Regions from separate parts of the Nonomuraea sp. MTCD27 genome, predicted to be linked through region 1. Evidence: riboswitches for the same ligand, from Rfam matches in the RefSeq annotation. Region 1 holds a riboswitch; each other region holds the start of a gene.
What was found. A riboswitch is a leader RNA that binds a small molecule or an ion and turns the genes downstream of it on or off. The one in region 1 is predicted to bind cobalamin.
Positions count from the first base shown of each region.

Region 2: it holds a riboswitch for cobalamin, as region 1 does, so the genes downstream of both, cobN (cobaltochelatase subunit CobN) here and ACBJ59_RS08930 (ribonucleoside-diphosphate reductase subunit alpha) in region 1, are expected to answer to the same signal.
Region 3: it holds a riboswitch for cobalamin, as region 1 does, so the genes downstream of both, ACBJ59_RS30960 (CbtB-domain containing protein) here and ACBJ59_RS08930 (ribonucleoside-diphosphate reductase subunit alpha) in region 1, are expected to answer to the same signal.

Region 1 covers NZ_JBGNUW010000003.1:168,768-172,435, reverse strand. Annotated here, with positions in the region: gene ACBJ59_RS08930 (ribonucleoside-diphosphate reductase subunit alpha) at 1-2,134, opposite strand, end outside; cobalamin riboswitch at 2,253-2,450, opposite strand; gene ACBJ59_RS08925 (tripartite tricarboxylate transporter substrate-binding protein) at 2,455-3,420, opposite strand; gene ACBJ59_RS08920 (SAM-dependent methyltransferase) at 3,518-3,668, opposite strand, start outside.
Region 2 covers NZ_JBGNUW010000011.1:270,725-274,392, forward strand. Annotated here, with positions in the region: gene cobN (cobaltochelatase subunit CobN) at 1-1,484, opposite strand, end outside; cobalamin riboswitch at 1,538-1,663, opposite strand; gene cobG (precorrin-3B synthase) at 1,666-3,066, shown strand; gene ACBJ59_RS31000 (precorrin-8X methylmutase) at 3,063-3,668, shown strand, end outside.
Region 3 covers NZ_JBGNUW010000011.1:261,262-264,929, reverse strand. Annotated here, with positions in the region: gene ACBJ59_RS30975 (VWA domain-containing protein) at 1-450, opposite strand, end outside; gene ACBJ59_RS30970 (histidine phosphatase family protein) at 402-1,091, opposite strand; gene ACBJ59_RS30965 (CbtA family protein) at 1,101-1,895, opposite strand; gene ACBJ59_RS30960 (CbtB-domain containing protein) at 1,917-2,108, opposite strand; cobalamin riboswitch at 2,143-2,272, opposite strand; gene ACBJ59_RS30955 (STAS domain-containing protein) at 2,461-2,814, shown strand; gene ACBJ59_RS30950 (hypothetical protein) at 2,833-3,558, opposite strand.

The DNA of each region.
Region 1 (3,668 bases):
AGCAGGCGATCGCCTCGGCGGAAGGGGCCGCGACCGTCGTCTGGGCGATCCGGGTGGCCGGGCGCGAGCGCAGGTAGTACGTCGTCTTGAGGCCCTGCTTCCAGGCGTAGGCGTACATCGACGAGAGCTTGCCGATGGTCGGGCTGGCCATGAAGAGGTTGAGCGACTGCGACTGGTCGATGTACGGCTGCCGCGCGGCGGCCAGGTCGATCAGCGCCTTCTGCGGCAGCTCCCACGCCGTGCGGTAGAGCACCTTGAGGTCGTCGGGCACGCCGGGCACGGTCTGCACCGAGCCGTCGGCGCGCTTGAGGTCGTCGCGCACCTGCTGGGTCCACAGCCCGCGCGCCTGCAGATCGGCCACCAAATACCGGTTGACCTGCAAGAACTCGCCCGACAGGGTCTCCCGCTTGAACACGTTGGACACCTGCGGCTCGATGCACTCGTAGCAGCCGGCGATGGAGGCGATCGTCGCGGTCGGGGCGATGGCGACCATGAGCGAGTTCCGCAGGCCGGTCTCCGCGATCTTCTCGCGGAGCGCGTCCCAGCGCGGCGAACCGGCCGCGCCGTAGTGGTCGGGGTGCAGCACTCCCCCGGCGGCCCGCGTGTCGGCGTACGACGGGTGCCTTCCGCGCTCGGCCGCCAGGTCGGCCGAGGTGTCGTACGCGGCCAGCGCGATCTCCTCGGCGATCCTGGTGGACAGCTCCAGCGCCCGCGGTGAGTCGAACGGCAGCCGCAGCGTGAAGAAGACGTCGGCCAGCCCCATCACGCCCAGCCCGATGGGCCGCCACCGCTTGTTGGCCGCCTCGGCCTCGGGCGTGGGGTAGAAGCCGAGGTCGATGGTGCGGTCGAGGAAGCGGACGGCGGTGCGCACGGTCCGGCGCAGCCGCTCCCAGTCCATGTCCTGCCCGGCGCCGTCCCCGGTCAGGTGGGCGGCCAGGTTGACCGAGCCGAGGTTGCAGACGGCCGTCTCGGCGTCGCTGGTGACCTCGAGGATCTCGGTGCAGAGGTTCGACAGGTGGATGACGTTCTCGGGGCGGGCGGTCTGGTTGGAGGTGCGGTTGGCGGCGTCCTTGAACGTCATCCAGCCGTTGCCGGTCTGGGCGAGGGTGCGCATCATCCGGCCGTACAGTGTCCTGGCGGGGATCTGCCGGACGTACCGCCCGGCCGCCTCGTACGCGCGGTACGCGGCCGTGAACTCCTCCCCGTACAGGTCCGTGAGGTCGGGCACCTCCTTCGGGTCGAACAGCGACCACGTCCCGTCCGCCTCGACCCGGCGCATGAACTCGTCGGGGACCCAGTTGGCCAGGTTCAGGTTGTGGGTGCGGCGGGCGTCCTCGCCGGTGTTGTCGCGCAGCTCCAGGAACTCCTCGATGTCGGCGTGCCAGGTCTCCAGGTAGACGCAGGCCGCCCCCTTGCGCCGGCCGCCCTGGTTGACCGCCGCCACCGAGGAGTCCAGCGTGCGCAGCCAGGGCACGATGCCGTTGGAGTGGCCGTTCGTACCCCTGATCAGGGAGCCGCGCGAGCGCACCCGGGTCCAGGAGATGCCGATGCCCCCGGCGTACTTGGACAGCCGGGCCACCTGCCCGTACCTGTCGTAGATGCCCTCCAGCTCGTCGCGCGGCGAGTCGAGCAGGAAGCAGGACGACAGCTGCGGCCGGCGCGAGCCGGAGTTGAACAGGGTGGGCGAGCTGGGCAGGTACGACAGCGTGGACATGAGCGCGTACAGCTCCGCCGCCTCGGCCACCGACTCCGACAACCCGCAGGCCACGCGCAGGAAGAAGTGCTGCGGCCGCTCCAGCACCCCGCGCGTCTCGGGGTGGCGCAGCAGGTAGCGGTCGTACACCGTGCGCAGCCCGAAATACTCGAACCGGTCGTCCGCCTCGGCGGAGACCAGCGCGTCCAGCTCGGCGGCGTGCGCGGCGACGAACTCCGCCAGCCCGTCCTGCACGAGCCCGGCCGCGTGGGTGGCGGCGATGGACTCCGAGAACGTCCGCACGCCGTGCGCGGCCGCCTCGTCGGCGATCTCCTCGGCCAGCAGCCGGGCGGCGACCCGCGAGTTGGCCGGGTCGGTGATCACCCGGGCGGCGGCCTCCTCGATGGCCAGGCGGCGGTCAACCTCAACGATCTGAGTCACGTGCTCTCTCTCCTCGCGAGCTCATCCCCGTGAGGGCACGCGAGAGCACGGCGAACCGGATCACCGGCCGCGTCGCGCTCCGGCCCGCCCTCGAGGCCCTGAACACTTCGTGCCGGACACGGCCCGGCACGACGCTGGCAGGTCTTCGGGCTCGCGGGCGCGCTCCATGGCTCCTACTGGCCGTCGCTTCCCGGATCTCTCCAGTGCACAATGACGGCGGTCGTTCCCGCTCACCGCTGCGGGGCAGCCCCGGAATCTCACCGGGTTCCCTTTTGCTCCGCCTCCGGAGAGGCGAACCAGCGACGACCAGGATCCTACATCTAGTGGCCGTTCCCGCAACTACCCCAGCATGTTGTGGCTTTGGTGGTGTCGAGCAGTCCGAGGTCCCGCAGGACCGCGCGGGTGCGGGCGATCTCGGTGCCGACCCAGCGGGCGAAGTCGTCGCCGACGAGGGGGATCGACAACCAGCCGGCGGCCCGGCACGCCGCCTCCCAGCCGGTCGAGCCGATCACCACCTCGCACATGCGCAGGGCCGCCTCGCGGCTCTCGTCGGCCATGTCCTCGGGCCCGAAGGCGGCCACCCAGTCCGCGAAGTCCACCCGCACGCCGCACTCCAGCAGCGTCGGCACGTCGAGCTCGGGCACGCGGGTGGCCGAGGACACCGCCAGCGCCCTGACCCGGCCGCGGCCGATGCCGGCGCGCCAGCCGGTCAGCGGTCCCGCGGCGGCGGCTCCCTTACCGGCCAGCAGCGCGGTGGCCGCCTCGCCGCGGCTGGGGTAGCCGGTGTACTCGACCTGCCTGGTGTCCGCGCCGAGGGCCTTGGCGATCAGGCCGAACAGCAGGTGGTCGGGCTCGCCCTGCGGCCCGCCCACCAGCGGTGTCCGGCCGGGCGAGGCGACCAGCCGGGCGCCGAGGTCGTCGAAGTCCTTGACCGGCGAGGCGTCGGGCACGACCACGACCTCGACCTCGCCGCTGAGCCTGGCCAGCGGGGTGCCGGTGTCGAGCAGGCTCTGGCCGTTGTTCAGCTCGGCCGCGGCCAGCGCGGGCAGGCCGGTCACCGTGATGGGCGTGCCGGCGCCGGACTGGAACCCGGCGGTACGGGCCGCCCCGGCGAACGCCCGCCCCACGGGGGCCCAGCGCGGCCCGCTCGGATTGATGGAGAATCCGGTACGCGGCACGTCCCCGCCGGTGCGCTCCGTACCGCAACCGGCGGCGCAGGCCGTGACTCCCAGCCCCCAGGCCAGGAACCGCCGCCGGCGCATCTGCTTCTCCCCCGAATCCCCCATTACCCTAGGTTAATAACCCATTACGCACCGCTACACACCCGGGTCGCGACAAACAACACAAATCGCTTTTCTTCGCGCTTTTTCGTGATTTTTAAACTTATTGGGTTTTCTTGCCGACCCCGGCCATGAGCGACGACGGCAACGACCAGTCGCCCACCAGCTTGGGCCGGTCCGGACGCCAGTCGGTGGCCTGCACGAGCCCCGGCGGCTCCAGCGGGAACCCGCCGAAGAACGCGCGGATCCGGGCC
Region 2 (3,668 bases), on a different contig from region 1:
TCGGGGTCGTGGTAGATGGCGATCGGGTTCTCGCCGAAGCCGCGTGGCGGCTGCACCATGACCACCAGGTTCCCGGCCCGCAGCGCGGCCAGGACGATGTCGGTCCCGCTGTCGCCCTCATGCACGAACAGCTCCCCCGGCGGCGGGCCCCAGTGCCGCTCGATCCCGGCGCGCAGGTCGGCGGGGAGCGTGCGGTACCAGCGCTCGTACGAGGCGGCGGAGATGCGTACCGGGTTGCCGGCCAGGTGCTCCTCGGTCAGCCAGTCCTGGTCCTGTCCCCCGGCGGCGATCAGGGCGTGGATGAGCGCGTCGCCGTCCTGCTCGGCCACGCCGGGGAAGCCGCCGCCCAGGTCGTAGCCGGCCTCGGCGAGCCGGGCCAGCAACCGGACGGTGCTGGCGGGCGTGTCCAGCCCGACGGCGTTGCCGACGCGGGAGTGCTTGGTCGGGTACGCCGACAACATCACCACCAGCCGGCGCCGGTCGGGGGGCGTGTGCCGCAGCAGCCCGTGCCGTACGGCGATGCCCGCCACCCGGGCGGCCCGCTCGGGGTCGGCCACGTAGACGGTCAGCCCGTCCTCGTCGATCTCCTTGAACGAGAACGGCACCGTGATGATCCGCCCGTCGAACTCCGGGATCGCCACCTGCGAGGCCGCGTCCAGCGGCGAGAGCCCGTCGTCGTTCTCCTCCCATGCCTGCCGCGAGGTGGTCAGGCAGAGGCCCTGCAGGATCGGCACGTCCAGGGCCGCCAGCGCGCCGACGTCCCACGCCTCGTCGTCACCGCCCGCGCTCGCGGTCGCCGGTCGCGAGCCGCCCGCCGCCAGCACCGTCACCACCAGCGCGTCGGCCGCGCGCAGGGTGTCGAGCAGCTCGGGCTCGGCCGTACGCAGCGACGAGCAGTAGACGGGCAGCGCCTGCCCGCCCGCGTCCTCGACGGCCCGGCACAACGTCTCGACGAACGCCGTGTTGCCCGCCATGTGGTGCGCCCGGTAGTAGAGCACGCCGATCACGGGCCCGTCCTGGCGGTGCGCGGCGCGCTCCAGCCGGCCCCAGGCGGGGGCGGGCGCGGGCGGGGCGAAGCCGTGGCCGGTCAGCAGGACGGTGTCGGACAGGAACGTGTGCAGCTCCGCCAGGTTGGCCGGCCCGCCGTGCGCCAGGTAGGCGTGCGCCTCGGCGCAGACGCCGCCGCTGACCCCACCGTATTTGGCGGACAGCTCCATCAGCTCGGCGTCCGGCGCCTGCTCCCCGCCGAGCACCACCACCGGGCGCGGCCCGGCCAGCAGCGCGTCGAGGCCCTCCGCCCAGGCGCGGCGGCCACCGAGCAGGCGTACCACGACCAGGTCGGCGCCCTCCAGCAGGGCGGGCAGGTCGTCGGCCGTCAGGCGGGCGGGATTGCCTGACCGGTAGGCCGCTCCGCTGGCCCGGGCGCTCAGCAGGTCGGTGTCGGAGGTGGAGAGCAGCAGGACGGTACGGCTGTCGCCGGGCACGGCACGATCCTCCCTCGGGGTCCTCGCCCCGGTAGCGGGTGTCGCGACGGCTGGAGTCTCCTGGCTCCCGGATCAGCGCTCACCCCGGCCTTCCCACCCGTCGCCGGGCAGTGGCCTGCGGTGGGGTTCGCTCCCCGGTCACAGTGGCGGGACCGCGCCGGTTTCGCACCGGCTTCCTCCCATGCCATCGCCTACGCAGGAGCCTACGGCAGAACCGACCCGCCCCATAAGTGGCGTTACCATCCTGATCGTGTCCATAGCTGACTTTTCCGGACGTGTCCGCCCTGACGCCTGTCCGGGAGCGCTACAGGTGCACGAGGCCGCCGACGGCCCGCTGGCCCGCGTCCGCCTCCCCGGCGGCGCGGTGTCGCCCGCGCAGCTGCGCGAGCTGGCGTCCTGCGCGGCCGACCTCGGCTCGGGCGTGATCGAGCTGACGTCGAGAGCGAACGTGCAGGTCCGCGGCCTGCGCTCGCCCACCGCCTTCGCCTCCCGGATCGCGGCGGCGGGCCTGCTGCCGTCCCCGGCCCACGAGCGGGTCCGCAACATCGTCGCCTCCCCGCTCGGCGGGCGGGGCCCCGGGGGCCACCTGGACCCGCAGCCGCTGGTACGGGCACTGGACGAGGCCCTGTGCGCGCACCCGCGCCTGGCGGAACTGCCCGGGCGCTTCCTGTTCGCCCTGGACGACGGCACGGGCGACGTGACCGGTCTCGGCGCGGACGTCACCTTCGCACCCCTTCCCGGCGAGGGCGCGGCGAGTCCTGGCACGGGGCCACGGGCGCCGACTGCCCCTCGGGACGAGCCACCGCCGATGGCCCCTCGGAACGGGCGGCTGCTGCTGGCGGGCTCGGACACCGGGCTGACCACCGGCCCGGACTCCGCCGTCCCGCTCATGATCGCCGCCGCCGAGGCGTTCCTCGACGAGCGGTCCCGCGAGGACGGCGCCGGAGCGTGGCGCCTCCACGAGCTCCCGGACGGCCCCGCCCGGATCACCGCCCGCTTGACCGGCCCCGCGACAGGCGACCCAGCCTCCATCAACCCGGCTACCAGCAACCCGGCCGCCATCGACGCGGCACCAGCAAGCGCAAGAGGCGGCGCGGGCGGGGAGCGGGACGGGCCGGGCCGGGCGCGGGCCGGGCGGGTGGCGCAGCGGGCCGGGCGGGTGGCGCAGCGGGACGGGCGGGTGGCGGTCGAGGTGGTCGTACCGCTGGGCCGGTTGTCGCCCGGGCAGGCGCGGGCGCTGGCCGGCGGCGGCGTCATCCGCCTGACCCCCTGGCGGACCGCCGTGCTGCTGGACCTCTCCCCCGCCGAGGCCGACCGCATCACGGACGCGCTCGACATCGCCGGCCTCGCCACCGACCCCGGCTCCCCCTGGGCCGGCGTCACCGCCTGCACCGGCCGCCCCGGCTGCGCGAAGTCCCGGGCGGACGTCCAGGCCGACGCCCGCCGCTGGGTGGCCGGCCTGGACGAGGCGCCCGAGACACCCGTGCACTGGGCCGGATGTGAGCGGCGCTGCGGCCTGCCGAGCGGCCGGGTCGTCCAGCTGATCGCCACCACCGACGGATACGAGGAACACCGCCAGTGACCGACTACATCCGCGACGGCGCCGAGATCTACCGGCGCTCGTTCGCGACCATCCGCGCCGAGACCGATCTCACCGGCCTGCCGCCCGAGGTGGCGCAGGTGGCGGTGCGGATGATCCACGCCTGCGGCATGACCGACCTGGTGGCGGACCTGGACTGGTCGAGCGAGGTGGTGACGCGGGCGCGGCGAGCCCTGCGCGGGGGCGCCCCGGTGTTGTGCGACGCGCGGATGGTGGCCTCCGGGGTGACCATCAGCAGGCTGCCCGCCGCCAACGAGGTGGTGTGCACGCTGGGCGATCCCCGGGTCCCGGAGCTGGCCGGAAGGCTGGGCACCACCCGCAGCGCCGCCGCCCTGGAGTTGTGGCGCGACCGGCTGGACGGCGCGGTGGTGGCGATCGGCAACGCGCCGACCGCCCTGTTCCGGCTGCTGGAGCTGGTCGCCGAGGGCGCGGGCCGACCGGCGGCGGTCCTCGGCATCCCCGTCGGCTTCATCGGCGCGGCCGAATCCAAGCGCGCGCTGGCGGACAGCGACCTGGAGTACCTGGTGGTGCACGGCCGTCGCGGCGGCAGTGCGATGACTGCGGCGGCGGTCAACGCCATCGCC
Region 3 (3,668 bases), on a different contig from region 1:
CAGGTCCACGAGGTGGTCGTGCAGCAGGTTCACCTCGTCGACGTACAGGACGCCGCGGTGCGCGGCGGCCAGCAGCCCCGGCTCGAACGCCTTCACGCCCTCCGTCAGCGCCCGCTCCACGTCGAGCGATCCCGCCAGGCGATCCTCGGACGCACCGACAGGCAACTCCACCAGCGCGGCCGGACGGCTCACGCCATCGACACCGCTCTCATGCGGACCGTCCGGGCATCCGGGGTCGGGCGCCGCCGGGTCGCAGGCAAAGCGGCAACCGGCCACCACGTCCACGGCGGGCAGCTGGGCCGCGAGCGCGCGTACGATCGTGGACTTGGCAGTGCCCTTCTCACCGCGTACGAGCACGCCGCCCACCCGGGGTGAGACCGCGTTGAGCACCAGCGCCAGCTTCAGGTCGTCGAGCCCGACGACCGCGCTGAACGGGTAGGTGTTGACCAAGACAGAACCTTCCGGTTGACATGAGCGACCCGCCGGCCAGTTCGCGTGACGGTCAGCTCGGTGAAGGACAGCGGCGCGATGTCGAAACGGGCGGTGCTGAGCGGATCCAGCCCCAGCGCATGCCCGAGCGCCGCCCGGATCACACCGACATCACAGATGACGACCACCTCAGGGCGTACGGCGCCGGCGGGTTGCGCCCGGCCGGTGACCGCCTCGGGGTGGGTGGGATTCTGGCGTACCGCTTCCAGCCAGTCCCCGACCCGTTCGGCGAGAGCGGCCAGGCTCTCGCCGCCGTGCGGGGCCGCGTGCGGATCCGCCAGCCATCTGGCCAGCGCCTCCGGCTCCTCCCGCGCGACCTGTTCATACGTCAGCCCGCCCCACCGGCCGCAGTCGGCTTCCCTGAGGGCCGGAGCCACGCGCGCCTCCAGCCCCATCGCGGCGGCGGTCTGCCACGCGGCCCGCACGGGCGAGACCCAGACAGCCGCGCCCGCCATGACTCCCGGTGCGGTCCAGCCCGCCATGGCGGCCAAGGAGGCGGCTCTGGCGAGGCCGGCCGGGTCGGCGTTGGTGTGGTCGGTGTCCGTGGCGCCGGGGAAACGGGCAGCCCGCATCCCCGGCGTCGTCGCGTGCCGGACGAACAACAACCGAGCTCAGCCCGGCTCGACGGCGGCACCGGCAGCGCCGCCGGTACGAGTTGCACCGGCCGTACGAGCCGGGTCGGCCTGAACCGCTCGGGCCGCTCTGTCGCTCACCCACCCGAACAGCACGCCGAACGCCGCCCAGAAGACGAGTTGCGTGCCGAGCGAGGCGAGCCTGAACTCCCACAGCAGCGTGGCGGGGAACCCGGCGGGCACCTCGTGCACCGGTGGCAGCAGCACCCACGCCGCCACCACCGGAACCAGGAAGGAGCCCACCGCCGAGACCCACCGGACCCACGGATCCGCGGAGCTCGCCCGGCGGGCCGTGGCCACCGCGACCGCCACCGCGGCCAGCCCGACGAGGACCATCACCACGTACAGCAGAGTGCGGTTGCCGATCGTCGCCGGGTCACCGACAGCGGGCGGGTTGGCTGGATATTTCACGAAAGGGACGAGGATGACGGCGACGAAGGCCGTACCGGCGGAGGCCAGGGCCAGCCGCCCGTCCGAGCGCGACCCGACCCGGCCCCGCAGGCCCGCGAACACGAGGGCGAACACGCCGCCCACGGCCAGCCCGTAGAGCCCGGTGGCCAGGAAGAGCCCCGCCTTCTGCACGGGCCTGCTGACCTCGGCCCCTTCGCCGTGATCGTGACCCTCGTGCGCCTCTGCCGGAGCGGCCCGGGTCTGGGCCGCGGCCGCCTCCTCCAGGGCGATCGCGCTGTCCACGCGCGGTTCCCCGAAGACGAAGGCGAAGCCGCCCGCGACCGATCCGGCCAGCAGGCCTACGAGCAGACCTCTGACCAGCAAGTTCCGTACCATGCCGGGGCCTCAGTGGCACGGCACGCCGAGCAGGTGCCGCCCGTCGTGCATCAGCTCGTGCAGGAACGCGCCCGTCTGGGACACGGCGCCGTTGTCCATCAGGACCAGGTACGCGACGAGCAGCAGCAGTGCCACGGCCGGCAGCCAGGCGCGCAGGCGTGGAAAGGGGATGGTGGTGGTGGGAGTGGTCAGATCACTCATGCAAAAGCCTCCTCAGGGATGACGCGTCCCGCCTTCGAGGTCACGGCTGCCAAGCGACCTGGCTCCCGGGATCTACGTCCCGGATACAGTGGCGCGTCCGCACCGGCATCTCACCGGATTTCCCTTGGACAACCGTGAAATCTACCGGAACGTATCTGTTCCTCCTGTTCGCGTCAATACGTCCCGGCCGATGGGCTGGTGGGTGAGGGGGCCTGAGCGCCGGGGTCCCCGGAGTGAGTCCGGGGAGTTCAGGCGGGCGGGCCTTTCTTGACGAGACGCCGGGAGTGGGAGGGTTAAATTCGGGACCTTTGGCCCTAGCGCGGCGTGATGGGCCGGTCTTAGGTTCCCCCTCATGTCGTCCCCGATGGACCCTCACCTGCCGGGAGGGGAGGCTGGCCTGGTCCTTCAGGTGACCCGGACGGACGACCAGGTGGTGATCAGGGCGTCCGGAGAGCTCGACCTGGCCTCGGAGTCGGTCTTCCGCGCGTGCGTGGCCCGCGTGCTCGCCCAGCGGGGCACCCATCTCCTGCTCGACCTGGGCCAGGTGGGTTTCATCGACGCCCGCGGCCTGGCCGTGCTGGTCGCCGCGCGTAACCAGGCGGTGGCGGGGCGGGGGAGCCTGCGGGTGACGAGGAGCTCGCGGAGTGTCGTACGGCTGCTGGAGATCACCGGCCTCGACCGCGTGTTCCCGCCGCCGACCGGCTGACCCGCCGGCCCGCGCCGGTCAGTGGGGCGGGCGCTGGGCGTGGCCGTGAGCGGCCTCGGCTGCGCTGCAACTGCTCTCCCCGGGCATCGCCTGGACGCGGGAGGGCCACCAGACCTGTACGTCCCCCGGCCGGACGCGGGCGAACAGGCACACCCCCGGCCGCTCCCGCAACGCGATGCCGATCACCCCGTCGACCTCGGCCACGTCCTTGCCGATGCGGTCGTCCAGGTCCAGCCGGTCGACGACCTCGCGGGCGGCCGCCAGGTCGGGGGTTGCGGGCAGGCGCGTCTTCAGCCACTCGTACGCGGTGCGGGGGATCTCCGCCGGGGCGCGGAAGGAGCGCGGCTCGCCCGCCGGGCAGTCGACCTCGGCCACGCCCGTGTCGGAGTAGGAGACCGAGATCTCGAAGCACACGACGGCCACCGCGGCGGGACTCGGGGAGCTCGTCCTGCCGAGCGGCTCACCGTCCCGATCCACCGGGCTCGTGGCGCGGATCCGCAGCAGGACGCGTCCCTGGTCGCTGACGCTGTACCTGGTGCCGGTCACGGAGTACACGTCGACGTCCGCGTCGCGGGAGAGCGCGTGGCCGATGTCCTCCGAGTTCCAGGACAGGCCGCGGCCGAGCCGCTCGGCGATCTGTTCGGCGTGGGTACGGGCGGCGCGGGCCGCGGGATCCTCGCTGCAGGCGGTGAGGGCGAGCATCGCGGCGATGCACAGGGCGCTGGACAACCGGAGGAGGAGCATGATCTCTGACTACCTCACCACTCCGGCCGGGGCCGCCTGCCGTGTTCGGAAGGTGACATTCGGCGGCTGATCAGGGCAGGGAAGCGTGGTCTCGGGCGGGGAACGTGATG